3 regions of the Echinicola strongylocentroti genome follow, and region 3 is predicted to be linked to each of the others. Evidence: riboswitches for the same ligand, from Rfam matches in the RefSeq annotation. Region 3 holds a riboswitch; each other region holds the start of a gene.
The links. A riboswitch is a leader RNA that binds a small molecule or an ion and turns the genes downstream of it on or off. The one in region 3 is predicted to bind thiamine pyrophosphate.
Positions count from the first base shown of each region.

Region 1 (10,129 bases), 2.8 Mb from region 3:
GAGAGGGTCAGTGGCTGTCGATCGCATTCGAGAATATACATTGCATCCTGAATTGATAAACTCTTTAAACTTCGATTATAATTTGTGGCCCATTCCACAAAGTACAATTGACAGGAACAAAGATGTGAAAATGGAACAAAATCCCGGTTGGGAAAGATAGAATATTCAAGGTCAGACATATGATAGTTTTCTCAAAAAAAATTTTACTGCTATTCATCCTACATCTTGTCTTTTTCCATGCATATGCCTATGGAACCAAACAAAATGATAGAAGAAATTTAGCAAAATCCGATACCTTAACTCATTCCTTCAAATCTCCTTCTACTAAATATGGAGTAAACTGTTGGTGGTGGTGGCTCAATGGAAATGTTGATAAGGAAGCTATTACCAAGGATTTGGAAGCCATGAAATCCCGCAACTTCCAAGGTGCAATGATTTTTGATGCTGGAGGGCATAACCAAAGAGGAAATAAGGACATTCCTGCAGGTCCATTATTTGGAGGAAATGAATGGAATGACCTATTTGTTTTTGCCTTGGAAGAAGCAGAAAGGTTAGGCTTGACTATTGGTTTTAACATACAGAGTGGCTGGAATTTGGGTGGACCTAGGGTAACTCCCCAGTATTCTGCCAAACAGCTTACCTATTCAGAATTAGTGGTTTCCCCAGACCAGGATAGTCTGGTGCTGAAGCAGCCAAAAAGTCGAAAAGGTTTTTATGAAGACGTTGCCATATTAGCATTTCCGATAAGTGAGGACTTCAAGTCTGCATCGCCTATTTATGATTTGGATTATAAATTAGGTGTCCACGAGCTGGGAGGGTCTGCTCCAGATACTAGGTTCTTACTGGATAATACGATGAGAAACCCCAGAGATTCTGCTTTGGCTATCCCATACAAGGTAAAATTGAAAGAGGTAAGGAATATTTCGGGAACATTGAAGCCTAATGGTCTTTTGGATTGGAAGGTCCCGGAAGGTAAATGGGTTATACTACGCATTGGGTATACGTGTACAGATGCAGAGGTATCCACCTCCAGTGGGGCATGGCAAGGAAATGTGTTGGACTATATGAGCAAGGAAGCCTTTGGGTTTTATTGGGCTGACGTGGTAGACCCCATATTGGAAGCCGCTGATGGACATGTAGGAAAAACCCTGAAATTTATGGAAACGGATAGCTGGGAATGCGGAGGAATGAACTGGACTACTAATTTTGATCAAGAATTTAAAGCATACCGAGGGTATAGTCTGGACAGGTATCTCCCCATCATAGCGGGTTATGTGGTGGAAGATATGGAAACTTCTTTATCATTTTTAGCTGACTTCCGAAAAACTATAGCTGACTTAGTGGCCAACAACCATTACGCAGAATTTCAGAAGCGTGCTCACAAAATAGATATGGGCATTCAGCCTGAGTCTGCTGGTCCTCATGCAGGACCAATGGACGGTATAAAAAACTATGGATTCAGTGATATTGTAATGTGTGAATTTTGGTCCCCTTCTCCTCATCGCCCATTGGAGAACAACAGGTTTTTTGTGAAACAAGCCTCATCCGCTGCACATATTTATGGTAAGAAAATCGTAGGAGCGGAATCATTCACGACTATTGGTCCCCACTGGAATGATGAACTTTGGCATGATCAAAAATCAGCTTTTGACCAAGCAATATGTGCTGGCCTAAACCGCGTTTATTTTCATACATTTACAAGCTCTCCTTCATCCATGGGAATGCCAGGACAGGAGTATTTTGCTGGCACCCATATCAACCCGCAAATAACTTGGTGGGACCAATCAAGTGCATTTATTGATTATATGCATCGCATACAGTCGGTGGTGCAGGACGGTGAATTTGTAGCTGATGTCCTTTATTATTATGGCGACCATATCCCTAATATATTTCCTTATAAACGTGCAGATCCAGCAGGCGCTAGGTTTGGATATGACTACGATGTTACTGATGAAACCATTTTCTTAAAACTAAAGGTGAATAAGGGAGAAGTGGTAGTGCCTAGCGGCTTGTCCTATAAAGTGTTAGTTCTGCCAGACCATAAAGTTTTGTCTTTGTCAAATTTAATGAAAGTTAAAAGCTTGTTGGAGGAAGGTGCTACCATCATAAGCCAAAAACCAGATAAAATGGTTAGTCTAACTGGTGGAACAGAAGGAAAAGAGGCTTTTGAATCTATTGTTTCTGCTATTTGGGGAGATAACATCCCTTTAAAAGGGGAAAAGAAAGTAGGAAATGGCACCCTCGCCTGGGGATGGACAGCAAAAGATTATTTACGTAGCAAGGGAATCACTGAAGATTTCGGAGTAGATAAGTACAATGAAAACAATGTTGATTATATCCACTATACGTTGGATAAAAAGGAGATTTATTTTGTGACCAACACCACTACCCAACGCATTTCTTTGAAACCTCGATTTCGAGTAAAAGGAAAACAACCAGAAATTTGGAATCCAATTTCGGGTGAAATAATGGAGGCTAAAGCATTTCGGCAAAACAATAACCACACCACTGTCCCATTGACCTTAGATCCTTATGGGGCTGTTTTTGTAGTGTTCAATAAAGAAACCACCATAAAACAAGGCGAAGAACATAGAAACTATTCAGATTTTCCTATCCTACAATCGATCACGGGAAGTTGGAATGTTTACTTTGATCCAAAATATAAGGGGGAAGGAAATGTGGAGTTCACAACTCTTCTAGACTGGTCTGAACACCCTAACAAGAAAATCAAATACTACTCAGGACCAGCCGTTTACAAAAAGGAGTTTAAACTGGATTTTATCCCACTCAAACAAGAACGATATTATCTCGAGTTAGGAAGTGTAAAAGATGTAGGCATAGCTGAGATCAACATGAACGGTAAAAATAAAGGCATAGTATGGACGAAACCATTCAGGGTCGACATTACCGATGCAATACGTAATGGTAAGAATACATTGGAAATAAAAGTTGTTAACTCATGGTTCAATAGGGTGGCTGGAGAAGAATTGGAAGAAGTCATCGATCCATATACCAACACCAATATAATGTTGATCAATGACTACAGGGGAAATCCACGGGAAACCATACCATTGGAAAAATCAGGACTGCTTGGCCCTGTAAGGATTGTAAAAGAGTAGGTGTATGACTTATAAGTTGCTTATTTTATAAGTGTATAATTAAGAAATTATGGTTCTATATAATTTACGTTGGGTGCTGAATTAATTTGTAATGGTCTATTGTTCCAATTAATGCTTTTACTAAATTCCCCCTTTATCTAATACAGGTTTATCAATCATAGTAACTTTAAGTAGATTTCAAATGCCCGACACATACTACTCTGTCATCAAGGGAACTGGTAAGTATATCCCTTCAAAGGTGATTAAAAATAAGGACTTTCTAAACGCTCAATTTTATAATACGGATGGAAAAAAGCTCGCAAAAACCAATGAGGAGATTATAAGGAAATTTCAGGAAATAACAGAAATAGCAGAAAGAAGATATATCGAGGACGATTATGTCACTTCTGATATGGCATTTTTTGCTGCAGAAGAAGCATTGAAATCAGCCTTATTGGATAAAGAAAAATTGGACTATATCATTGTAGCCCACAATTTTGGTGATGTCCTTAAAGACAACCAAAAATCGGACATGGTTCCCAGTCTGGCATCCCGAGTAAAATATAAGCTTCAAATCAAAAACCCTGACTGCATCGCTTATGACCTTCCCTTTGGCTGCCCTGGTTTGGTACAGGGGCTTATCCAAGGAGATTACTATATCAAATCCGGTGATGCAAAAAACATCCTAGTAATCGGCGCAGAAACGCTAAGTCGGGTTTCCGATCCACATGACATAGACAGCATGATCTATTCCGATGGAGCTGGTGCCATTATCCTTCAGTCACAGGAATCTGACTCACCCGTCGGGATACTTACCCATAAAACCCGGACAGACACCCTGAATGAAGCAATGCTGTTACGAATGGACTTGTCTTATAATCCAGATTACAAAGATGATACCTTGTTCATGAAAATGAATGGGCGTAAACTGTACGAATATGCCTTGAATACTGTTCCAAGTTTGGTCAAGGCGACCATAGATAAGGCAGGGTTGGACATCAGGGATATCAAAAAGGTCCTTATCCATCAGGCAAATGCCAAAATGGATGATGCCATACTCCACCGGGTCTTCAAGCTATATGGTATGCAAGAAGATCCGAGAGAGATTATGCCCATTACCATCAGTAAACTGGGCAACAATTCTGTGGCAACTGTACCGATTTTATTGGATATGCTGCTCTGTGGGGAGATAGAACGACACCATATTAATTCTGGAGACCATGTGATCTTCGCCTCCGTAGGTGCCGGCATGAATGTCAATGCGGTCTTATATCGATTTCCTTAATCTGGCATTTATATCCTACAGGGATTGATTTGACACATTCAGCGCAGGGAATATAAATCAGGAAAATAGTGCCAGTATCCTCATAGTACATATATTGGTAAATTATAAAAATGACTATCCGTGATTTTGCACGTAGTGGAATAATTATATAATATGATTTCGAAAGTTAAGGAGGTCCCTTGGTGAGACCGGTTTAAGAAAAATGAGCAGGCCGTTAAGAAAGTGAATTAGCTCGCGTCGTGGAACAGCGAGATCCATTCATTTTCAGGCCGGAGCATTTTTCTTAAATTAAATTGGGTACCGTATTGCCCTCACAGGAAAGCATGTTCTACCCAATTTAAAGATCTCACCACTGGACTAGATTTTTGGTTCTTTTCATCAATGGAAAAGAACGGGAAAACAATTTATCAATATCAATTAAGTTTGGCTACGTGTATGATTCCGGAGACTCATAATTATAAATTGGAATGAGGATTCAAGCCAAATAAAATTCACCAATAATTTTTGATATTCTCTTATCATACTAACTTTGTAACTACGTACAAGACTTTAGGGGTGTTCCGATGATCTATCGGGACTGAGACATACCCTCCGAACCTGATCCCGGTAATGCGGGCGAAGGGAAAAGTGAAGCGTCCTTCCGAGCGATTATCTTCATTCCTGAAGTTTTTTTATTCATTTACAAAAATTGAAATTCTTATGAATTTTATCCTAAATGGTGAGCCAATAGTGCTTACAGAAAGGGAATTGTCTTTGTCAGGAATGCTCCAACAACAACAAATCGATGCCAGTCGAGGCATGGCTGTGGCCGTCAATGACCAAGTCATCCCCAAATCCAACTGGGACAATTACCACCTCTCAGAAAACGATCAAATCCTCATCATCAAAGCCACCCAAGGCGGGTGAGGGAAAATACGAAGGTAGCCCTTATCAGCTGTCAGTCTCTATAACTTGAGTTCGATTTGGAATTCGTCTCCGCACAGTGGTAGGAGCATGTACCGTTACGCTTAGCGCTGAACTTGAGACCAGAAAAGGGGCTGTCTGATGCAGACAAAGCCCTGCCTGGTTACCTGTGTCCAGTATTGACCAACTTCGGGAATTAGGTTGATCATCGCTGGTAGGGTAGCGAAAGAAGTCGAAAATACAGGCACTAGAGCACAGTGTAAGGGAAATCTTTCAACGATACGATTTTCATATCTTCTAACCCTCATTTAACATTCAAACTTTACACCACCTTACTAACATAAAACATGAAAACGCTCAGTCAAGAGAACATCAAGTCTTACATTACCACAGACCCTTTTCCAAACTCCAAAAAGGTCTATGTAGAAGGTAACCTACACCCTATTAAGGTCGCCATGAGAGAAATTGCATTGCACGATACAGTCTCCCACCTGGATCGCCATGAGACAGTAGAAAAAAATCCTCCGGTGACAGTCTATGATACCAGTGGCCCCTATACCGATCCTAACGCACATATAGATGTGAAAAAAGGACTCGAACGACTTAGGGAAGAATGGATCTTGAACAGTGGCGATGTAGAGCAGCTCGAAAAACTCACTTCAGCATATGGACAACGACGATTGGACAATCCTTCGCTGGACAAGCTGCGTTTTGATTTGGTGAAAATGCCTTATCGTGCCAAGTCAGGAAAAAATGTCAGCCAGATGCATTATGCCAAAAAGGGCATCATCACTCCTGAAATGGAGTACATCGCCATTCGTGAAAACCAACGCATCGCCGAGCAACAGGAGCTTACAAAACAACATCCGGGTGAGAACTTTGGTGCAAATACCCCGAAAAACATGATCACACCGGAATTTGTACGGGATGAAGTGGCCAAGGGAAGGGCCGTGATCCCAGCTAATATCAACCATCCAGAAGCCGAACCCATGATCATCGGGCGAAATTTTCTGGTAAAGATCAATGCGAATATTGGAAACTCAGCCATTGGTTCGAGTATCGAAGAGGAGGTTGAGAAAGCCGTTTGGGCATGTCGCTGGGGAGCGGATACTATCATGGATCTTTCTACGGGGAAAAACATCCATGAAACCCGCGAGTGGATCTTGCGCAACAGCCCCGTGCCCATCGGTACGGTGCCGATTTACCAAGCATTGGAAAAAGTCAATGGCAAGGCCGAAGACCTTACCTGGGAATTGTTCAGGGATACGCTTATCGAGCAGGCCGAGCAAGGGGTGGATTACTTTACCATTCACGCTGGTGTACTGCTCCGATACGTTCCCATGACCGCAAAAAGGGTCACGGGCATCGTTTCCAGAGGTGGTTCTATTATGGCCAAATGGTGTCTTTCCCATCACAAGGAGAATTTTCTCTATACGCATTTCGAGGAAATCTGCGAAATCATGAAAGCCTATAATGTGACTTTTTCACTGGGAGATGGACTGCGTCCTGGATCCATCGCCGATGCCAACGATCCAGCTCAGTTTGCCGAGTTGGAAACCTTGGGTGAGCTTACACAGATCGCCTGGAAGCATGACGTGCAGACCATAATCGAAGGTCCTGGGCATATTCCGATGCACATGATCAAAGAAAACATGGATAAGCAGTTGGTCGAATGTGGGGAAGCACCGTTTTACACTTTAGGCCCATTGACCACGGATATTGCTCCTGGTTATGATCATATTACCTCTGGTATCGGAGCTGCGATGATTGGTTGGTATGGTTGCGCGATGCTTTGTTATGTAACACCCAAGGAGCATTTGGGCTTACCAGAAAAGAAGGATGTCAAAGACGGTGTCATCACATATAAAATCGCTGCCCATGCGGCAGATCTGGCCAAAGGTCATCCCGGAGCGCAGCACAGAGACGATGCCTTGAGCAAAGCCCGCTTTGAGTTCCGATGGGAAGACCAGTTTAACCTTTCCTTGGATCCTGATACAGCCAGGTCCTTCCATGATGAGACATTGCCCGCAGATGGCGCCAAAATCGCCCACTTCTGTAGCATGTGCGGCCCCAATTTCTGCAGCATGAAAATCACGCAGGATGTGCGGGATTATGCCGATAAAAATGGGCTGGACAGTCAAGAAGCCATAGAGGAAGGCATGCAGAAAAAAGCTGAAGAATTTACCGAAAAAGGAGGGGAAATCTATCTCAACCAATAATGCGATATATTCTGATCAGTTCCCCTGAGGAAGTAAAGGAAGAAATCCAAACCATGGTCCAGCTGCTGGATCATGGTCTTTTCCGCTTGCATATCAGGAAACCTGACTGGTCAAGTGGCCAAATAGCAAAATTGATTTCCCAGCTACCACCTGAATATTATCCTAAAGTTTCCCTTCATGGCCATCATGAATTGATTGGGGAATTTGGACTGGGAGGCGTGCATTATAAAAGCAACCAAAAGATCTTGCCATCATCAAAACTGGTCAGCAAATCTTTTCATCAATTGGAATCACTGCAAAAAACGCCTCATAATAAACTGGATTATGCATTTATCAGTCCTATATTTGATAGTATCTCCAAGCCAGGATATTTCCAAGCTTTTGCTGCGGATGAACTTAGCCGATGGATGAAAGAAACTAAGCCTTTATTGCCTTTTCAGGTGTTTGCCCTCGGAGGTATAAGCCCTGAAAAAACGGACTATTTGGACTCTTTGGGCTTTGACGGCGCTGCACTATTAGGAAGTATCTGGAAAGGAGAGGATACCGCATCCCGATTAAAGTTATTCTTTAACCACAAACAGCAACCCTAATGATAACCAAGATTCACAAACTGCAATTTATCACGCCCAATTTTGACCATCCCGAAGACTACCTGCAAGCAATCAGACAATATTGTGAAGCTGGGGGCAGATGGGTCCAACTAAGGATGAAAGATTTTCCGAAACCTGTAATCCTAAAAACTGCTTTTAACGCCAAAGAAATTTGTGAACGGTACGACTGTAAACTTATCATCAATGACCACCCTGAAATTGCATTCAAAATAGGCGCTACAGGAGTCCATGTCGGCAAAGAAGATAAGGCCGTCTATGATATCCGAGAACGGTATGGGAATAAATTGGTGATTGGTGCTACTGCAAATACTTATGAGGACATCATGGAAGTAGCTAAAGAAGCCGACTATATCGGATTGGGACCTTATCGCTTTACTACTACAAAAAAGAATTTAAGCCCAACACTAGAGAATACTGGTTACCAGCGTGTTATGGACAGGTTGAAACTTAAACATCCCTATTTGCCAGTTATTGCAATAGGTGGCATTTTGCAGGAAGACCTATCTTCCCTGAAGGAAACAGGTATTTATGGAGTGGCTGTCAGTGGGCTTTTGCACCAATCCAAAGTACCAGATCAATTAATTAAAAAAATTCTAAATACATTTGACTATGTTGACTATTGCCAATAAGACCTTTTCATCGAGGTTATTTACAGGAACAGGAAAATTCCCTACTTATACCTCCATGCAGGAAGCTTTGGAGGTATCTGAGTCGGAATTAGTCACTGTGGCACTGCGAAGGGTAGATGTCAAAGACAAAGACGACGATATGTTGGCGCATTTATCGCATTCGCGCATCAATTTACTTCCGAATACTTCTGGCGTCCGGACAGCTAAAGAGGCTGTATTTGCAGCTCAACTGGCCAGGGAGGCGCTGGAGACCAATTGGGTGAAGCTGGAAATCCACCCTGATCCCAAGTATTTGTTGCCTGACCCTATAGAAACCCTTAAGGCAACCGAAGAGTTGGTAAAGGAAGGCTTTGTGGTACTGCCTTATGTCCATGCCGATCCTGTGCTTTGTAAAAGGCTGGAGGAAGCAGGGGCAGCGGCAGTAATGCCTCTTGGCTCTCCAATTGGCAGCAATAATGGGCTCCGGACCTTGGATTTTCTGAAGATCATCATCGAGCAGAGCAATGTGCCAGTAGTGGTAGATGCAGGACTGGGAGTGCCCTCACATGCTGCCCAAGCCATGGAAATAGGCGCCGATGCGGTACTGGTCAATACAGCCATCGCCGTAGCACAACGCCCAGTGGAAATGGCAAGAGCTTTTAAAATGGCCGTCGAAGCAGGTAGAATGGCCTATGAATGCGGCCAAGGTGCTATCAGTGCCCAAGCAAATGCAAGTAGTCCATTAACAGAATTCTTATCTTATGAGTGAATTTAGAGAGCAATTATCTCAATTTCCACCAGAAAAAGTGCATCAAGCTTTAACCAACGTCACGGCTGAAAGGGTAGAGCAGGCCTTGGCCAAAAAAGAAAGAAACCTCGAAGACTTCCTGGCCATGGTTTCTCCAGCAGCAGCTCCCTACCTGGAAGTAATGGCGCAAAAGAGCCGTCAATTGACACTGCAACGGTTTGGTAACAATATGCAACTTTTTGCCCCGCTTTATCTTTCCAATGAATGTCAAAACATCTGCACTTACTGTGGATTTAGTCTGGACAATAAAATCCCGCGCAAAACCCTTTCGGACAAAGAAATCATGAAGGAAGTAGAGGTCCTTAAGGGAATGGGCTTTGAACATATTCTCATCGTAACGGGTGAGGCCAACCGAACGGTAGGCGTGGACTATCTCGAACATGCCATTCAACTGATAAAGCCACATTTTGCCAATGTCAGCATGGAAGTGCAGCCACTTGACCAAGATGAATACGAGCGACTCATCCGAAGTGGACTGCATAGTGTGCTGGTCTATCAGGAGACTTATTATCGAGACACCTATAAAATCCACCACCCAAAAGGAAAAAAATCAAATTTTGACTATCGGCTCGAAACACCCGACCGACTGGGTAGAGC
Region 1 is NZ_CP030041.1:37,044-47,172, forward strand. Features, by position in the region: gene DN752_RS00145 (RagB/SusD family nutrient uptake outer membrane protein) at 1-160, shown strand, start outside; gene DN752_RS00150 (glycosyl hydrolase) at 180-3,119, shown strand; gene DN752_RS00155 (3-oxoacyl-ACP synthase III family protein) at 3,301-4,383, shown strand; TPP riboswitch at 4,925-5,024, shown strand; gene thiS (sulfur carrier protein ThiS) at 5,083-5,289, shown strand; gene thiC (phosphomethylpyrimidine synthase ThiC) at 5,634-7,505, shown strand; gene DN752_RS00170 (thiamine phosphate synthase) at 7,505-8,095, shown strand; gene DN752_RS00175 (thiamine phosphate synthase) at 8,095-8,745, shown strand; gene DN752_RS00180 (thiazole synthase) at 8,726-9,493, shown strand; gene thiH (2-iminoacetate synthase ThiH) at 9,486-10,129, shown strand, end outside.
Region 1: another riboswitch for thiamine pyrophosphate. It lies ahead of thiS (sulfur carrier protein ThiS); the one in region 3 lies ahead of DN752_RS11070 (TonB-dependent receptor).

Region 2 (10,129 bases), 860 kb from region 3:
CACCATCATAATCAAGCAAATGAACCAAACTATCCTCTTCTAACAAAAAACGTAAGGATAAACCTATCTCCCCCTTCACCTTACCATCACTTCCGCTCTTTTCTGCTACATCCATTTCTTTTACTTGTACCACCACAGGTCGCTTTGAACGATCTGTGTACAGCATCCCCTCGACAAAATCCTCTAAACTTTTCACTACCCCGCCTCTAACTTCCAACGATTCCTTTCTCAGGGATTGGGACGAAGTATAAATCTCCCCAATACTTGGCTGTGCCGTCCTAATATCCTGGACGCCACTAATAAAAAACTCTGCTGGACGAATGGATTGCTTGCTGGACTTCAGCACCAAGTACACAGGCGCGTCCTGAGCCTTCGCTACATTTATAAAACAAAGCAAAAACAATGACATAATGCCATTTACCAATATTCTAGTTGCCCACATTATACCTTTTTCCAACTGATCCTTTTACGAAAGATAATAAAAAACTGCCGTGAAGACACGGCAGTTCCCTTCCTCCTAAGAAAAGTCTTTTTTCAAGGCAAAATCACGGATAGTCACTATTCTTCCAACTCGTACCACTCGATCTCACTAAGGTTCGCTCTTCTGCCACGCTGGACTGGTGCATAATGTTCTGCAAGATAAGCCACGATGACCCCTTCATTCTGCCCAAGATCCCAAAGTCCCTGTGTCTCCTGCATCCAATCAATTAACTCTTCCCAGTGCTCTTTGTCTCCACGATTTTGGGTGATCAAATTGGCCGCATGACAATTGGTGCAATTGGCAATTACGGTTTCATACCCCTCAGCAGCCACCAGCCCTGTGGCCACATGCACACCATCTTTGACCAAATTTTCCGTCACCAGCGGCGGAGGGATAGCGGTATCTTCTTCTTTATGATCAACCAACAAATCAGGGTTTTGTTGCAGTGCCACCAACCCTACCAATAATAGCATTACAGTAATGCCCATAACCACTACTGCCGTAAAAAGCCTCTTTAATGACTTGATTATATCCTGATCCATCTTAACCTACTTTTACGGCAATTCTGTGACATGCATTGTTTAAGTATCCCTTCGGGTTCCAACCTGGAACCACCATGGGCTGACTGGCACCATTGCTATCGGTGGCCCTGGCCCACACCTCATAGTATCCGTCTTGAGGAAATTTAACAGTGGTTTTAAAATGTTGCCAGGCTAGCCGGTTCACAGGAGCCTCCACCTCGCAGGTTTGCCAAGTCTGTCCAAAATCAATGGAAACATGCATGGCACTCACCTCAAGCTCCCCAGCCCAAGCATGTCCCCTTACCTCCAACGAATCTCCTAAATCTATCTTGGCACCACTTTTAGGATAGGTAATCAGCGACTTCACCGGCATGGACTCAATGATACACATCTCCTCGTCGGGCACCTCCTCACCAGGAGAAACGGGCTTGCATGGAACACGGTAAGAGGGGGCTGCCATTTTGGCTCCGTCATGCACTTTATCCCTAACAGAAATCCCAGTAAGCCACTTTCCAGATACCGATGCGGGGAAACCTCCAGCCACCAGTCTTAGCGGATACCCATGCACTATGGGAATGGCTTCACCATTCATCTCAAAAGCCAGCAGCGTTTCCTCTTGCAATGCTTTTGCAATCGGAACGCCTCGGGAGATAGGCTCTTTATCGGGATTGCCGCTCAGGTGGGTATCAGCAGAATGGTAACCAATATATACGGCATTATCTCCAATGCCCACATCTTCCAGCACATCCTTGAGCCTCACACCTGTCCAGGATGCACAGTAAACAGCTCCTGTTTTCCACTGGTTGCCGCTAGCAGGAGGGTAAAATTCACTACGACCATTTCCTCCACACTCAAGGGTAAGCTGGTAGGTATATTGCTGAAAATCACGCTTCAGGTCTGTCAGTGAATAGGTCTTCGGAGAGGAGACCGCTTCTCCATCAACTACCAGTTCCCAATTGGCTTCTTCCAGCGAGTCGGGAATCAATCCATTATTTCTGATGAATATTTTATCCGAAGGCGTCACCTTATCGTCCAGCAGGTGCGGTTGTGACTCCATGTTCCAAGGTTTGTTATTGAGGACGATGAGGTCTTTATCTTTCTTGAAAAGCTTGTAGGGATCATCATCCTGTAATACTACCGGCACGTAACCCTCCGGCATGGATGATGCAAAAACTACTTTGGCTCCTGCCACCGCCGCCACGGTCGCTAATGTGCCATTCCTTAAAAACTTCCTCCTGCTATTCACAGAAGGCGCCTGCTTATTTTCCTTGGCCATAGGTATTGCTAATTTATTCTAAAAACTAAAGCTAACTGATTCTCATAGTAAAACCTCACCACCATTGTGGTAATTCAAAAATAAGAAAGTTTCAAATTCTTCCGAAACAAATTATATTGATCCTCCATAACTTTTTCGAATCCCCTCCCCAAAACAAGTCCAAACCACATTCCTAGATCTAAAATATTTACGTATTTCTACAATCTGTACAAAACATACTACACAACAGCTCGATAAAACCTAGTCAAGAGGGCAGTAAAACCCATTTCTCGTGTTGGCATAAAAAATGAACATTATCAATCCAAGCTTGCTCTGAAGATTAGCAGTAAGCCCATAAAAGTAGCAGAAGTATCCAGCTTGGAAAAACCTGAATCAGGTTTCACAGGCCAAATTAACAAATGGATCTTGGCTTCTCGCTACTACTAAATGAAAACTAACCAAACTAAAACAACCATGAAAAAGCTAGCATTAATATTCGCCATGGGGGCAATGATGTCCTTCGGAACAGTAAACTCTCCGTCTGCTATTTTACACGCTCAAACCACCATCCACCAAGACAATAGAGTAGAGATTGTTCCTGAAGATTTACCTCAAAAAGTAAAAGAAGCCATTCTGGATGACGAAGAACTAAAGACCATGCCCATTACGAAGGCATATAAGGTAACTGACATGGATGGCTCGATTACCTACGAAGCCCACTTCGGAATGGAAGAAGAGACCATCGTCAAAAAATACGATGAAGAAGGGGAGGAAATAACTGAAGAATAACCCTTTATTCACTCATAAAGCCACCAACCAAAGAAATCTGCTCGATATGAAGCAGATTTCTTTTTTTATCTCTAATCACTTGATTCAAATCACCTATACCTGATCCAAAACCAAGTAGAAAAGCTGAGGCAACCAATAAAGCAGACGCATTCCCTTCACAACTGTAAAAGTAACGTGTCCGCGTCTCCCCCTAACGTCCCTAAACAGGCCACTTCTCTAAGCGGTAGGCACTGTCCCAAAACATCCATTCCAGCTTAGATGCCATTTCAAATGCCTCAAACATCTCCTCGCGTGCTGCGGGGCTGGCTTTCTCTGCCAGTTGGTCGGTGATTTCGAGTGCCTTGGCGACTGAAGTGGCAAATTCCTCTCCGGCATAAGTATCTATCCAGTTTTTATAGGGATTTTCACTTGAACCTTGTTGTGCATAGATATAATCACCTACTTCTTTATAAATCCAAAAACAAGGCAATATAGCTGCCACTGCCTTCTCTATGTTGGCAAAACTTGCCTGATTTCTGATATAATTGGTATAAAGCAGGCAGGATGGTGAAGGATCTACTTCATCAGGCAATCCCAAAGTCTTGAAATAGCTCTCATGGAGTGCTCTCTCCACCACGATGGCACCAGCGGCAAATTCGGAAAATGCCAACACCTTATCCAAGTCGTTCAAACGACCGCTGATCGTGCTGAGGGCCTTGCCAAATTCGCCCAGGTAAAAAGCATCCTGAGCCATATAAAATTTAAACGTTTCCTTCGGAAGTGTGCCGCTCTGCAATTCTTGATTAAAAGGCATATGAATGACCTTGTCATAAAGGGGAGCGATTCGCTTCCATGCTTCACTGGTCCAGCTCATGGATAATCATTTTTTTTGGTTGGTGGAAGTGATTTAAAGGCCCACTTCCCTGACCTGTTTTGACGGTTTTCCCAGCATCAATTGCCTGAAAGACGAAGTTCCTCGCCAGCTCCACTGCTTTTTCCACTTCCATCCCTTTTGCCAGAAAAACGGCTATGGCAGACGACAACGTGCAGCCTGTTCCATGGACATTGCCAGTAGTTATTTTTTCACTTTTAAAGACCTGCATTTGGCCATCATGGCCACAAAGGACATCAGCCACGGAATCACCATTTAGATGCCCCCCTTTGACCAACACGAAGGCCGATCCGTATGTCAATAATTGGCTAGCTGCTTTTTCCATCTCAGGAAGCGAATCCACTGCCTTGCCTATAAGCACTGCCGCTTCGTCCATGTTGGGCGTGATGATATGCGAAATAGGAAAAAGTTCTTTTTTCAATACCTCCACCGTTTCCTCCTTGATCAAACGGTCCCCACTGGTGGCCACCATGACAGGATCAAAAACCACGGGAATATCAGGGTATTGACCGAGTGCTTCCACAATCACCTCAACCACTTCCGGCCGGTTGATCATCCCGATCTTTATGGCCTTCGGTCTGATATCCGAAAGCACCGCCTCCAGCTGCTCTTTTATATGCTGTACGGGAATATCATGGATACTCTTCACGCCTAAGGTGTTTTGGGCCGTCGTTGCCGTAATGACACTGGTACCAAAACAACCCAAGGCAGAAAATGTCTTCAGGTCTGCTTGAATGCCTGCTCCACCGCCACTGTCTGACCCAGCAATGGTCAGTACAGGAACATAGGTCTTTATCATATTGCTCATTTTACTTTTTCGATTTGGGTGCGAAAGCTCTCTGCTGCTTTGGCCGGGCTATCTGCACTGCAAATAGCTGACACCACCGCAAGACAGTCTGCCCCTGCACGGAGAACATCTACTGCGTTGAACACATTGATATTCCCGATGGCCACCAATGGTTTTGCAGTAGACTTTCTAAGTTTGCTTAACCCACCCAACCCCCATTCAAAACGGGTATCAGGCTTTGTCGGTGTAGAAAAGATAGGGCTGACTCCGTAATACCACGCTTTTTCAGCATCTCCGTCGTCCAATTCATCCATCTGCTCCAAGGAAAGTCCAACAGGGAATTGCTCGCCTAAAAAAGCTTTAGCAGCATTCATACTACTGTCCGATTGCCCGATATGCACTCCGTGGGCAGCTGTTTCTTTGGCTATTTCTAAACTGTCATTGATGATTAACGGGACTTCGTACCGATCACAAAGTGACTTTACCTTAAGTGCCTTATCTAAAAAGGCTCCCGCTGGAAGTTCCTTTTCCCGCAATTGCACCAAGTCCACGCCACCTTTTAGGGCCTCTTCCAGCACCCAAAAAAAATCCCTGCCAAGGCATGCTTGTTGATCGGTCACTAGATAAAGTCGGTAAGGAAATGGAGGTTCAGTCATCGCTTTCTTCCACTTTTGCCCATTGCTTCACTTCACTTTCCTTGAGGTGGTAGAGGGCATCGTATAAGTACAATTGAAGTGTCCCAGGTCCTTCTGCTTTTCTAGCAGCTATTTCACCTGCAAGCCCCATAACGGTCATTCCCGCAACAGTCGCCAGATAAGGATCAGGTTCCACTGCTGCGAATGCTGCCACCAAAGCAGTCGCAGTACAGCCCATCCCCGTTACTTTTCCCATCAGTTCGTGGCCGTTCTTGATCCGAGTCAACTTATCGCCGTCAATCACATAATCCACTGCACCGGAAATGCACACCACTGCGGATGCCTCCTTGGAAAGTTGTTTACCAAATGCCAAGGCCTCATCAGAAGAATGGGCGCTGTCCACTCCCTTGGTCTGCACATTTGCCTTTGCCAAAGCCATGATTTCAGAGGCATTTCCACGGATAATGGTCGGCCTAAAGGTCAACAGCCGCGTCAAAGTATCATTTCGGTACGGCGTAGCTCCAGCCCCCACAGGATCCAAGACCCACGGAGTATTCCGTTCATTGGCTTCCTTGGCTGCCAGTAACATGCTGTCCACCCAAAACTCGTCCAATGTTCCAATATTGACCACTAACGCATTGACGATTTTGACCATATCCGCCATCTCCAGCTTGGCATGTGCCATGATCGGAGAGGCTCCTATGGCCAATAGGGCATTGGCTGTATTGTTCATGACCACGTAATTAGTGATACTTTGCACCAAGGGGCCTTTTTCTCTCAGTATTTTTAGATTTTTTATTACAGATTCCTTCATATCCATTAGCTTAAAAAACTTTAGGGAACCTGCAAACCATACAGGCAAAAGCCTGTAAGAAAGGATAACTTTTTCCTTCGTCGGCATCATCCGCATCAGGTTCAAAGGGTCTCATCTCAGTCCCAGCTGGGACACCCCTAAAGTTTGTATTATGGTGAATTTACGATTTTAATCTCATGGAGCAAAGTTACTCCCAAGAAGATTCATCCTGTAGAACTCTGGGTCAAACTACTTTCGCTAAAGTGCGCAAATCAACGTGCATTCGCAGGCTCTCTAAAACATGATGCTGCCAACTCATAGGATTTTAAACGTGCTTCATGGTCATAAATATGAGAACAGATCATGATTTCATCTACTTGGGCAATTTCCTGAAAATGCTCCAAGTCTTCCCGAACTGTAGCGGCTGATCCTACAAAACTACAGGCCATCATCTGGTTGATCGCAGCTGCTTCCGCTTCTGTCCACAAACCGTCCATCGTATCCACCGGAGGTCTCAATGGATAGGATTTTCTTCTCACAATCCCCAACGCCATTTGGTAAAAGGAAGTAGCCATCTTATGGGCTTCTTTATCCGTTTCTGCAGCAATTACATTGACACAGGAAATCACATGGGGATGCTTTAAATACTCAGAAGGCTGGAAATTATCCCGATAATAGCGAACAGCATCCAAAAATTGTGCAGGTGCAAAATGACTCGCAAAAGCATAAGGCAACCCCTTCTTGGCTGCGAGCACTGCACTGCTCATGCTACTTCCCAACAGATAAATAGGGATATCTAGTCCTTCACCTGGAATGGCCCGAACCTTACCGTCGATGTTTTCATCGGAAAGATAAAGCTGAAGTTCTTCCAGCTCCCTAGGAAACTCCTCTACTGTCTCTAAACGATCCCGCCTTAACGCCCTAGCAGTTGTCTGATCGGTACCAGGAGCTCTTCCCAGTCCAAGATCGATTCGCTCGGGATAAAGGGATGCCAAGGTGCCAAATTGCTCTGCCACCATCAGTGGAGCATGATTAGGCAGCATGATCCCTCCTGATCCAACGCGGATACTTTTGGTCCCTCCTGCGATATGTCCGATCAAAACAGCCGTAGCAGAACTCCCTACGCTGACCATATTGTGATGCTCTGCCAGCCAAAAACGCTTATAGCCCCATTTTTCGGCATGCTTCGCTAGGCCCAAGCTCCTAGCGAAGGCATCAGTAGCATCATGCTGTTCTTTAATGATGGCCAAATCCAGTACGGAAAAAGCTATTTCACCCAGTGGTTTGATATTCTTCATTGCACTATTCATTGTCGTTTTCTTACCAACTGGATTACATCCAAAATCGTTCTCTCAACGCCAAAAATCAGTGTACAATTGCCAAATCCGGGAATGCACTTCTAAAAAAATTCACCCAAATAAATCAGAGCTCAGGTAACGGTCACCACGGTCGCAGGTAATGCAGACGATCACCCCATCATCCAATGTTTCGGCGAGCTTCACTGCGGCATGCAGTGCTCCACCGCTGCTCATACCTGCCAGTATTCCTTCTTCTTTGGCCATTCGTCGTGTCATTTCAGTTGCCTCATCCTGACTTACATCGATGATCTGATCCACGCGTTTGGAATCGTATATTTTGGGCAAAAACTCGGGTGACCATCTTCTGATCCCCGGTATACTAGAGCCATCGGTAGGTTGCGTACCAACGATTTGAATTGTAGGATCTTGCTCTTTTAGGTACCGGGAAACTCCCATGATGGTCCCTGTAGTCCCCATAGCGGAAACAAAATGGGTAATCTCACCATTGGTATCCCGCATGATCTCAGGCCCTGTCCCCTCATAATGAGCTTGATAATTATCAGGATTGGCAAATTGGTTCAAAATATAATACCCTTCCTTTTCAGCCATCTCTTCGGCAAGTGTCCTGGAGTATTCAATGGTTTTGGCTGCTGGGGTCAAGATGACTTCTGCTCCGTACGCCTCCATGGAAACGACCCTTTCGCGAGTCGAATTATCTGGCATGATCAAGATCATTTCCACACCAAGGACCTTTGCTATCATCGCCAAGGCAATGCCCGTATTGCCACTGGTCGCCTCTACTATTTTGTCTCCCTTTTTAATATCTCCACGATCCATGGCCCTTTTGATCATGCTATAGGCTGCACGGTCTTTCACACTACCACCGGGGTTTTGCCCCTCCAGTTTACAATAGATCTTTACGTTGGGGTTGGTGGGAATATGTTCTAGCTCAACAAGCGGTGTATTGCCGATCAACTCAAATAACTTCATGTATTAGGCATCATTTTTAAAAACATACATATCAGTGGTCTCTGCACTGGCATCGTACATTTTGGTCTGATAATAGATTTTGCTTTTGGCGGGAATACTTTTGGTAAGCCATACATTCCCCCCAATCACACTCTCCGCTCCGATGACGGTCTTTCCTCCCAAAATTGTCGCTCCCGCATAGATGACCACATGATTCTCAATGGTCGGATGACGTTGGATATCAGCATCTTCCTTATTGACACTCAATGCACCTAGGGTCACGCCCTGATATAATTTCACATGGTCACCTATCCTAGTTGTCTCCCCTACTACTACTCCTGTACCGTGATCGATGCAAAAGTAGCGGCCTATCTCAGCCCCAGGGTGAATATCTATCCCTGTTTTACTGTGGGCAAATTCCGTGATCATGCGAGGAATAAGTGCCACACCTTGCTCTTGGAGCAAATGGGCGATTCGGTAAGCAGCAATGGCATAAAACCCAGGATAACTCCTGATCACTTCTGTTTTGCTATTGGCTGCTGGATCCCCTTCAAACATCGCCTCAACATCCTCCTGTATAGCATCATAAACATCAGACAGCTTGACAAAAAAGGCATGGGCCACCTCCTCGCCATCAGCGTCAATAAGTTGCTTGTTCCTCCCTAGGATACCCTGTAATTGGACTTCATAAAACTGGAGTCTATCCGCTATCTCTTGCTTGTCTTGAAGAATTTTAACAGCATATTCTGGAAATAGTATTCCCAAAACCCCCTCAAAAAATTCTTGTACTCTCTTTGGAGAAGGACAGTCAGGACATTGTTTGTGAGCGTCATGAATTTTATCGATAAATAATTCTCTATGTTCCATTGTAATCGTTAGCAGTTATAGAACAAAACCTAGTCTGATCACATATGGTTCAGTATAGATCAAATTTTGATTATCATAAAGGACATTATACAGTAATGTAAAGTTCATTCCTCCACGTCTCCCAAAGGGCACAAAGTAGCCCCCTCCTAAAAACAACCCGGGCACCCACTCCCGTTCGGAGACTATTCTGCCAAAATCATCCTGCTTATAGGCTTCCACACTCAAATTTTCATATTCGGCATGGGCAAATAGATTGGGAAGTATATTATAACGGTTAAATATCCTTCCGCCATACACATTGGATGATTCGCCAAAGTCCTTATACTTAAGGTATTGATAAGTGATGCCCAGACCAGCCGAGTATCGGTCTGTGACCATCACTCCCACCAAAGGCGAAACTTCAATATAGGTTACATACCCAAACTGCAAGCCCAAGTTCCCTCCAAAATACAGTCGTTCACTAAGAGGCACCTTTTCATTTTCTTCCTGATAATACTCGATCTGAGCAAACGTTTTGGAATGGGAAACCATCAAAAATAGGCCCACCAAACATGTCAGCAGGACACTTTTATTCTTCAACAATAACATATAGGTCTTCAGTTTTTTTCTTCATCAAGTATCTTTCACGAGCAAACTTTTCCAAAAGTTCATAATTACTGAGTAATTCTTCTCTTTCGGCCTGTATTTTTTCTTTTCGCTCCTGATAAAACTCTTTTTGGTCCTGAAGACTGTTAAGCTTTGAGCGCAACTTAAACTGGCTGATAATATCATTATTATCAATAAACACCATCCAAACCACAAAAAGTACGGTGAATATAAAATAGAAGTTTTTAGTGTATTTGAGGTATTTGGCCATAAGACTC
Region 2 is NZ_CP030041.1:2,009,209-2,019,337, forward strand. Features, by position in the region: gene DN752_RS07600 (hypothetical protein) at 1-409, opposite strand, end outside; gene DN752_RS07605 (hypothetical protein) at 559-1,023, opposite strand; gene DN752_RS07610 (sulfite oxidase) at 1,025-2,278, opposite strand; gene DN752_RS07615 (hypothetical protein) at 2,732-3,046, shown strand; gene tenA (thiaminase II) at 3,246-3,899, opposite strand; gene thiD (bifunctional hydroxymethylpyrimidine kinase/phosphomethylpyrimidine kinase) at 3,883-4,725, opposite strand; gene thiE (thiamine phosphate synthase) at 4,722-5,360, opposite strand; gene thiM (hydroxyethylthiazole kinase) at 5,353-6,153, opposite strand; TPP riboswitch at 6,209-6,302, opposite strand; gene DN752_RS07640 (LLM class flavin-dependent oxidoreductase) at 6,405-7,430, opposite strand; gene cysM (cysteine synthase CysM) at 7,542-8,420, opposite strand; gene DN752_RS07650 (serine O-acetyltransferase) at 8,424-9,266, opposite strand; gene DN752_RS07655 (hypothetical protein) at 9,282-9,854, opposite strand; gene DN752_RS07660 (FtsB family cell division protein) at 9,835-10,122, opposite strand.
Region 2: another riboswitch for thiamine pyrophosphate. It lies ahead of thiM (hydroxyethylthiazole kinase); the one in region 3 lies ahead of DN752_RS11070 (TonB-dependent receptor).

Region 3 (10,129 bases):
CGGATCCAGTGCCCAAGAAGTCATTTCCAAAGTAGAGGGAGCTGTTAAGTCAGCCCTTTTGCACCAAAGCAATTTGTTCGAATCGCTCAACCTGCGCTACTTTGGTCCAGTGGACGGCCATGATGTCAATCACTTAGTAGAAGTGATGAATGACCTCAAGAAAATCCCAGGCCCTAAGATTTTGCATTGCCTGACGGTAAAAGGGAAAGGCTACGACCTGGCCGAAAAAGACCAAACCAAATGGCATGCTCCCGGGAAATTTGACAAGATCACAGGAGAAATAGCCAAGAAAGTATACGATACCCCTCAGCCTCCCAAATACCAAGATGTCTTTGGGCATACCATCGTAGAACTAGCCGAGGAAAATGATAGCATCATGGGGGTCACCCCTGCCATGCCTTCTGGCTCTTCTATGAACATCATGATGAAAGCCATGCCAGACCGGGCTTTTGATGTGGGCATCGCCGAGCAGCATGCCGTGACATTTTCAGCAGGTCTCGCCACGCAGGGCATGAAACCCTTCTGCAATATCTACAGCACTTTTATGCAACGTGCCTATGACCAAGTGGTACATGATGTCTGCTTGCAGAATTTGCCCGTTGTTTTTTGTCTGGACAGAGCAGGATTTGCCGGTGCCGATGGCCCTACACATCACGGTGCATATGATTTGGCCTTTTTCAGGTGTGTTCCCAACTTGGTAGTGGCCGCGCCGATGAACGAAGAAGAGCTTCGAAATATGATGTATTCTGCATCGATCTATGAAGGGCCGTATTCGATCCGCTATCCACGTGGACAAGGTGTGATGCCTGACTGGAGGAAGCCTATGCGGGAAATCACCACAGGGCAAGGGCGCATTGTAAAAGAAGGTGAAGATGTAGCCATCCTTACCATCGGTCATATTGGAAATTATGCAGTGGAAGCATGTGATAAACTGACCAAGGAAGGACTTGACCCAGCTCACTATGACATGCGATTTGTGAAGCCGTTGGATGAAGAAATGCTGCATGAAGTGTTTGGCAAATTCAAGAAAGTCATCACCGTGGAAGACGGTTGTCTCATGGGAGGTTTTGGTAGTGCTGTACTGGAATGGATGATGGACAATGACTATCAAGCACAAGTCAAGCGACTGGGAATTCCAGATGAGGTGGTCGAACACGGCACTCAACTGGAACTGCATAAGGAATGTGGTATGGATTCGGAGGGAATTGTAGCAGCGGTGAAAAAAATGACCGAGGCCATTTCTGCCAATCATTGATTGAATTTTTTCATTATCCAGTTTTATGCTTATAAAGTAATCTGACCAGTCATTTATGGTGGATAATCGGTCACGGAAGAGGGGCGACAGACTACAGTCGTTATAGCATTTGGTCACTGGCACGATTACTCATACTCAAATTTCTTAATGCCACCAGTAATCACAGAGATTGTAAACAGGTTCTCACAGAAACCACCAAAATCCCAGAAAAGCCATATTTCATTCCGGGTATCCTGTGCGTTCTGTGAGAAATAAAACTTACCGGTAAAAAGCGTATAGTAAAATTAAATTTTTCATATCAATAGAATAGTCTTATATCATATCTAGTGTTCGGGAAAGAAAGCATTGACGGCTATAATTTGCTCAGCCAGATAAGCCTTCCTTTGACTATAGAAATCGCTGTCTGCCGCCAGGTAGAGAGCATGGAGAAGCCACCTCGACCCAAAAAGAAAGATTCCTCCAGTCCGCTATCGCTGCGTTCGCAGTGAGGCATTGATGCCAGTTGTATAATCCAACTCAGATCTGTAGAACCTAGGTTCTCAATTGGCAGTTACCTACTTTATCCTTAACTTCATTTTTATGACCGCTACCATCGAATACACCGACCAAGGGCATGGAAAGCCCGTGATTTTTATCCATGGTTTCTGTGAGACCAAGGAGATGTGGGGAAAATTTATCGAGGCTTTTTCCGGTGAATACCGGGTACTGTGTCCTGATCTGCCCGGTTTTGGGGATTCCCGTTGGTATGAAGAAACGATCTCTATGGAGCAGGCTGCACAAATGCTACAAGACTGGATCCATGATTTAGCATTGGAAAAGCCAGTGGTCATTGGACATTCCCTTGGCGGATATGTGGCCTTGGCCATGGCAGAATTGATGGGTGATGAGCTTGGAGGCCTGGGGCTTTTTCATTCTACGGCCTTTGCAGATGATGAGGAAAAAATCGGGGTCCGAAACCGTACCCTTACCTTTGTAAAGAAGCATGGCGTTAAGGTTTTTGTCGACTCCTTTGTTCCTCCGCTGTTTACAGCAGCACACCGCGAATCCATGAAAGGCACCATCCAGGAAGTTGTCCAAATCGCCCGCAGAACCACCAATGAAGGATTGGTGTCCTTTACCAAAGCTATGCGGGACAGGAAAGACAGGATGGATGTGCTCCGTGATTTTAGTGGCAAAAAGCTGATGATTGCCGGAGTGCTTGACGGTGCAGTAAAAATAGACGACAGCAGAAAACATCAGGTCTATGTGGATGCCTACCACGAACTTCCCGATGCCGGTCACATGGGGATGTTTGAGCAAGAAGCGACTACGCTGGCAATGGTAAGGGAGTTTTTGGAAATTTGATAGTGCCTATCAACGGTAGAGAGAGATGGTAAATCTCCATCGCCTAGAGGTTGCTAATGAACAAACCGGGTTTAAAAAAACTTGGATGTAAAATTTATTTATCGTAATATTGCAATATAACAATTGACAAAATGGGACTAGCTAAAACAGACATCTTTTCATCCGAGCAAAATGCCATTGCTGCTTATGCTAAAGTATTTGGGCATCCAGCTAGGGTAGCCATTCTCCAGCATTTGTTCAAAATCAATACCTGTGTTTGTGGCGACTTGGTGCTTGAGATAGGCTTGGCACAGGCCACGATCTCGCAACACCTCAAAGAACTCAAACACCTTGGCTTGATCAAAGGAAGTGTGGAAGGAACAAGTGTCTGCTATTGTATCCATAAGGAAAACTGGCTCAAGATGAAGGAGGTTATGATGCCTTTTATGGATCAAGATATTACTAGTTTGGATTGTTGTTAAAAAAAAATTACCTTGTTTTATCGTAATATCGCAATAAACTAATGAATCTATGAGACTATCAGAAGTAAAATCAGCATTGAACAGTTTGGAGAGAATAGGCTTTCAACTTCCAGACGGGAGTTTGGTTCCGGGCCATTTTCACGTCACCGAGGTAGGGAAAGTCACCAAACACTTTATCGATTGTGGCGGCACTGTCCGAAATGAGGAGGTTGTTAATTTCCAACTTTGGAATGCGGATGATTACGACCATCGACTGCACCCCGAAAAGTTAGTGCATATTATTGAACTCTCTGAGAAAACCCTAGGACTTCCAGATGCGGAAATAGAAGTAGAGTACCAAGGAGAAACAATCGGAAAATTCGGACTGGACTTTGACGGTACCAATTTTATCTTGACTACCAAGGAAACTGACTGCCTGGCCAAAGATCAGTGCGGAATTCCTGCTGAAAAACCAAAGGTGGAAGTTTCTTCAAGCCAGTTTGGAGCGTGTACTCCTGGTGGAAACTGTTGTTAATATCCAATAACTAAGATCATGGAAAAAACGCTATTTAATAACTTGTCAGCCACTATAGATGCGGTAAGCAGCGACCAAATTTCAGATGACCGTAAGTTGACGCTACAGCCATTGGTAGATTATCTTCAGGCCAAGGTAGACCGAAACGAACCTGTCCTACTGAATTTTATATGCACCCATAATTCCAGAAGGAGCCATTTGGCCCAAGTGTGGGCACAGTGCATGGCCTATTACTGGGGGATAGGTCAGGTGAGAAGTTTCTCTGGAGGTACGGAGGCGACAGCCTTATTTCCCAAGGTTGCTGAGACGTTGTCCCATCAGGGATTTAATGTAGTAAAGCTCCAAGAAGAAGGGAAAAATCCTGTTTACAGTATAAAATACGCAAGCAATGCACATCCGGTGATTGGGTTTTCCAAAAAATGGGATGATGGGTTTAATCCCGATTCAGGTTTTGCAGCGATAATGACCTGCTCCCAAGCGGACGAGGGTTGCCCTTTTATTGCTGGCGCTGAGCAACGGATCCCCGTTACCTATGATGACCCCAAAGCTTTTGATGGCACACCGCAACAGTCAGAAAAGTACTTGGAAAGAAGCCATCAGATCGCTTCAGAAATGTACTATGTATTTTCGAAAATCAACAAACCATCATGACAGCGAGTAAAAAATTAAGTTTTCTTGACAAAAACCTCACCCTGTGGATATTTGTGGCCATGGCGGTGGGGGTTGGTCTAGGATACTATTTTCCTGCCATACCTATCAAAGTAGAGTCCCTAAGTCATGGCAGCACGAATATCCCCATTGCTATTGGGCTGATCCTGATGATGTATCCCCCATTGGCAAAAGTGAATTATTCATTATTGCCCAAAGTCTTCAAAAACACCAAAATCCTATCCATATCATTACTGCTCAACTGGGTGATAGGGCCAGTATTGATGTTCGTATTGGCTATCCTGTTTTTGCGGGATTATCCAGAATATATGGTAGGGTTGATCCTGATAGGCTTGGCGCGGTGTATTGCCATGGTTTTGGTCTGGAACGACCTGGCAGAGGGAAGTAGCGAGTACGGTGCTGGATTGGTGGCGCTGAACAGTATTTTCCAAGTTTTCTTTTACAGCTTTTATGCTTGGATATTTATCACTGTACTTCCTCCTTATTTCGGGTTTGATGGTGTCTTGGTGGACATTTCCATTCAGACCATAGCCGAAAGTGTGGCCATTTATCTGGGGATTCCGTTCTTAATGGGGATATTGAGCCGGTATTTTCTGATCCGGACAAAAGGTGAAGACTGGTACACTAACACGTTTATTCCTGCCATCTCTCCTATGACGCTGGTAGCATTGCTATTTACGATCGTCGTCATGTTTTCGCTAAAAGGGGAGCTGATCATGGAAATCCCTGGTGATGTGGTGATCATTGCTATTCCGTTGATGATTTATTTTACGGTGATGTTTATCATTGGCTTTTTTATCACCAAAGCCATGGGTGCCACGTATGACAAAACCGCTGCGGTGGCCTTTACGGCTGCGGGAAATAACTTTGAGCTGGCGATAGCTGTGGCGATAGCTGTTTTTGGCTTGAACTCAGGCCAGGCATTTGCAGGGGTTATTGGTCCTTTGATAGAGGTGCCGGCATTGATCCTGCTGGTTAGAGTGGCTTTCTGGTTACGTAAAAAGTATTTCTCATTTACATAAAAAAGTGATGGCACGCAGATAACACGGATTTACGCTGGATATAATCCGCGACTATCTGATCCACAAGTATTCATCTGCGTGCCATTAACTTAGGCTTAAAATTTCACGTTTACTCCCGCCATAAAATTGGTTCCGGCCATAGGGTAGTAATAATTTTCGGTTACCAGCTCCCTGTTTGCATCACCGGGAACAAAATAGCTAAAGGTGTACCCGTTGGGTTCATACATGACATCAAAGACATTGTTCACTTTCACATTAAACTCCAATGCCTTTAAGAACCTTGGCCGAAGTGTGTAAGCAAATCGGATGTCATTGGTAAAGAAGGCATCCAGCTTCCTGCCATCATTCTGCGTATTGTCCAGGTACTGGTCATCCACATACTTGGCCATCCAGCTGATCTCCATGTTTTTGATTGGATGAAAATCCACCATGGCCGAACCTACGATATTTGGGGAAAAGGCGATGTCCGTATCTTCATACGTAAATTCCTCCTGCTGGAATACTTCGCTGGAGTAATCATCCACATACTCTGTAAAGGCATCGATCTTATTGCGGCTGAAGGCGATGTTTCCGCCAAGGGTCCACTTGGGGGATAGCTTCACGGCTCCATCCAGTTCGATCCCCGCGCGATAGGAATTATCCACATTTTCCCGAATGTAAGCACCGACATCATTGATCTGCCCAGTTAGGATCAGCTGATCCTTATAGCCCATATAGTAGAAATTGGCATTATAGCTAACGTTGCCTTTTTGTGCCCTGATACCTGCTTCTATATTATGGAGCCGTTCTGGACGTGGGATTTCCGTGATGGGATTATCCGTAAAGTCACTTCTGACCGGTTCCCGATTAGCCACTGCATAGGAGGCATACCAGGTTTCGCCTTTTCCACTTTCGTAGCTGATGCCAAATTTTGGATTGAAGAAATTGTAATGCTGCGCACCGTCTACTACTCGCTGGTCGTCATTGACGCCCTCAAAGCGGTAATCAATCTGCCTAAACTGCACGTCACCAAACAAGTACAACCGATCTGCGACTTCGTAAGTGGCTTTGGCATAGATGTTACGGTCGTCTTTTACCGCATTATTGTCATAATAGCGATCGCGGATATCGGTGTCGCCAGCGACCCGGGCCCAGATGATCTCGCCAAAGTGGTCCCCATCATAACGGTTGGCACCACCACCCAAGATCAGGTCCCAGCGGCCATCGTCAGACACATAATTCACCGAAAATACTCCTCCAAAGAAGTCATTGTCCAGCCATCTTCTTCTGATAATGTCGGTACTCTCGATGGTCTCATCACCGATCACCACTGGGGCTAGGCCGTAGCTCGCAAAGTCATCCTCCTCGCGGTATTGTTCATAGTATCCTCGACCATACGTATAATGCAAGGCCGCGTGTGTCTTCCAGTTTTGACCGTACTTCCCCGTATAGATAAACTGGTAATGGTCTTGCTGGTAATTATCGGTTTCGTTGTCGTAGGTGTAGTAATTAAATGTCCGGTCGGTTTCCAGTTTGTCTTCGGGAAGGCCATACCAAGCCTGGTAGGTTTTTTCTTTGCCAGAAAATACATTGACTTTGAAGACGTGGTCATCCCCGTAATACCCTCCAGAGAGGAAATAGGATTTTAGGTCGGACGTAGCCCTGTCCACATACCCGTCGGATTTGATCTGGGAGAGGCGGGCATCCACGGCCCAGCGGTCATTCAGGAGGCCTGAACCAGCTTGGACGGTGTATTTTTGGGAGTTAAAAGAACCGAACGAGGTGGCTACCTCGCCATACGCTTCTTCCTTTTTGGTATCCGTCTGGATGTTCATGCTGGCGCCAAAAGTCGCCGCACCATTGGTGGATGTTCCTACACCACGTTGGATCTGGATATTGTCCACCGAGCTGGCAAAGTCAGGCATATTTACCCAGAAGACGCCATGGGACTCGGCATCATTCATAGGGATTCCATTTACCGTGACATTGATCCTCGTCTGGTCAGACCCTCTGATGCGCAGGCCTGTATAGCCGATGCCTGCTCCAGCATCCGAATTGGTTACTACGGATGGCGTGTAGTTCAGCAACATGGGCATGTCCTGACCGAGGTTGTTTTTGGCAAGGTCTTCCTTGGTGACGGTGGAGAACGTCGTAGGAGTAGTTTCGGAAGCCCTTGTGGCCGAAACGATAAACTCTTCTGTCAACAGTGAATTTTCCTTCAGCTTGATCTCAAGCTCAGGAGATGGGATTTCCAACGCTTTCACCTCTGCCTCATAGCCAACAAAGGAGACCTTCAGTTGGTACTGGCCATCTGGGATGTTTTTGATGGCAAAGGCTCCATTGAGATCTGCAGTACTTCCTCTGCCTGTGCCTTCAAGGAGCACGTTGGCACCGATTAATGGTTCTCCGGTGGTGGCATCTATGACCTTTCCGGTGAGTTGGTTTTGCGCGATTGCACAAACTCCGACCAGCAGCATTGCTGCTGTCAACAACATACGTTTCATAATGAAAATTGATTAAGCTTGGTTAAACATTAGAGCCATCCAGGGGTGATTGCTCCATTTATTGTTTACCCGATTGTTCCATGTGTCATGGAAATCGCCTTTCCCTTCGCCGGCACTACCCGGATCAGGTAATATGGGTATGATCTCAGCCCGTTTGGTAGGGCACCCCTAATTCGATCTTTCTTCCCGCAAAGGTAGAAGGATTATCGAAGAATGAAAAGGTGTTGTTGAGTTGTGCTGTAGGAACAAGCAGATATATTCAAACTGGGATACTTTTTTAAATGCGTTCGCCCTGGTCTAGGGGGGATTTCCAATCCCCATTATCCCGGTTCGGGATTACAAATCCCGAACAGCTAAGCTTTTTATGCCACTTGTCTTTTTCAATTTAAGCAAAAAATCAGCGCAAATCATCATCATCTGCGTCATCAGCGTTCCATCAACCCCTCAACTTTTCCGCTTGACCCCATATCCGTTTAAACTGACGGCTATGGCCGTGGCGAGAGGCTCCATGGCCTGGCTTTTTGGCTTTATTCTCATTCCCCTAGGACAAGGTGCATGGTAAACATCCAGGACAGAAAAAAGCCCTCTCTGGGTTTGACCAGAAAGGGCAATATGATTGATAATATAGTTCAGATTATACTTTTTCCAATCCGGAAGATTTAGCTTTTCTCTTAATGGCCACGACGGTTTTTTCCGATGGTTCCATCATTTCATCATTGAGGCGTCCGAGCATGTCTATAGCGTCCAGATAGTCTTGCATCAAGCGATCGTCGATTTGCAAAAGCTGCTCAAAACCTTCGCTTTCCTCATCGCTCATTTCCTGATATAGATACTTTATCAGCTGTTCATTTGGGGTAAAATATTTTGTCATAGGCAACATTAATTTGTTTCAACTTTTTCCGCATGTTGATAAGCGCATAACGCATTCTTCCAAGCGCCGTGTTGATGCTTACTCCTGTTTGGTCAGCGATTTCCTGAAAACTCAAATCCATATAGTGTCTCATGATCAGCACTTGTTTTTGGCTTTCTGGAAGTTCGTCGATAAGCTCTCTGACCAATGCATGGGTCTCATCTTTGACCTTTTGGTCCTCGACATTGGAATCAGCAAATTTTAATGTATTAAAGAGATTGGAGCCATCCTCCATCATGATAAATGGATAGCGCTTCATCTTCCTGAAATAGTCTACAGCCAAGTTGTGCGCAATCCGCATCAGCCATGGCTGGAACTTCCCTTCTTCGTTATACCGGTCAGAGTTCAGCGTTTGGATTACTTTCACAAACACATCCTGTAACAGATCTTCTGCTACACCCTGATCTTTTACTATCATATAAATCGTCGTGAAGACACGGGATTTATATTTATCTACCAACACTTCGAAAGCAGCTTCACTCCCATTTCTGTACTGAGCGATCAATTCGCTGTCTTTCGGTCTTAACCTTTTACTCATAAATTCTGACGTTTAAATAACGTAGAAGTCTACTCCATATTGCGGGTTTTAGGGATGAAACAAATTCAGTCAAAGCCAAATGTATATATTTGAAATACACAATGCAATGAATTAACTGATTTTTTTATGCAAAATATACCTGACATCAATACTTATTCGGAATATTTATTCGTTAAAATAGATAAATCAAAATAATCAATCGATTTTAATTTTATCGAAAATAACCCATTAATAAGTCAATTTTTATACCAAAAATTACGTAATTCATAAGATACATGGACGTGTGATAAAAAATCTTTTAATAATAATAAAATCGCTCGTTTATCGTAGTCCACCAGACTCACTTGTTGTAGAAACCTTCATGAAGCTGTGGATATTATCAACAACCTTTAATTTAATTAACCATGCACCGATTAGTTGTCAAGTATTTTCTGTTCGCCGTACTGGGTACTGGGGTCATTTCCTGTAATTTAAACCAGCCTAACGCTACCAAAACCATAGCCCTTATTGGCGTGGATAAAGTCACTTTTGAAGAGGTCGCACCCTGTATCAACGTAAGTTTTAACGGTAATCTAGATCAGAAAAAAGCCCTAGAGTCTTTGATGAAAGGAACGGAAATGGCAAAGTTCAGGGTAGACATCACCAGTGAAAACTTCTATAAGGACGGTGGGTACGATAGCAAAACTGGCGCAGGTGATTTTACTTATGGAATTAGCTATACCGTGGTCCTGAACAAGGCCACCGAAAAAGACCTCATCAGTAAATTGCTTGCCGAAAATAAGCTCCCTGTCAACATCAATAGTAGCGGTTACTATCTTTCGCCCCAAAAAAATAAAGCCCTCCAGGACATTGGGTTTCAAAAGGCCTTGGCCAATGCCAAAAGCCGCATCAATGCTTATGCAGATTCACTGGGCATGCAGTATGAAGTCATGG
Region 3 is NZ_CP030041.1:2,870,826-2,880,954, reverse strand. Features, by position in the region: gene dxs (1-deoxy-D-xylulose-5-phosphate synthase) at 1-1,255, shown strand, start outside; gene DN752_RS11095 (alpha/beta fold hydrolase) at 1,835-2,599, shown strand; gene DN752_RS11090 (ArsR/SmtB family transcription factor) at 2,731-3,060, shown strand; gene DN752_RS11085 (DUF6428 family protein) at 3,110-3,574, shown strand; gene DN752_RS11080 (low molecular weight phosphatase family protein) at 3,593-4,225, shown strand; gene arsB (ACR3 family arsenite efflux transporter) at 4,222-5,265, shown strand; gene DN752_RS11070 (TonB-dependent receptor) at 5,361-7,748, opposite strand; TPP riboswitch at 7,833-7,928, opposite strand; gene DN752_RS11060 (hypothetical protein) at 8,383-8,619, opposite strand; gene DN752_RS11055 (RNA polymerase sigma factor) at 8,594-9,196, opposite strand; gene DN752_RS11050 (SIMPL domain-containing protein) at 9,601-10,129, shown strand, end outside.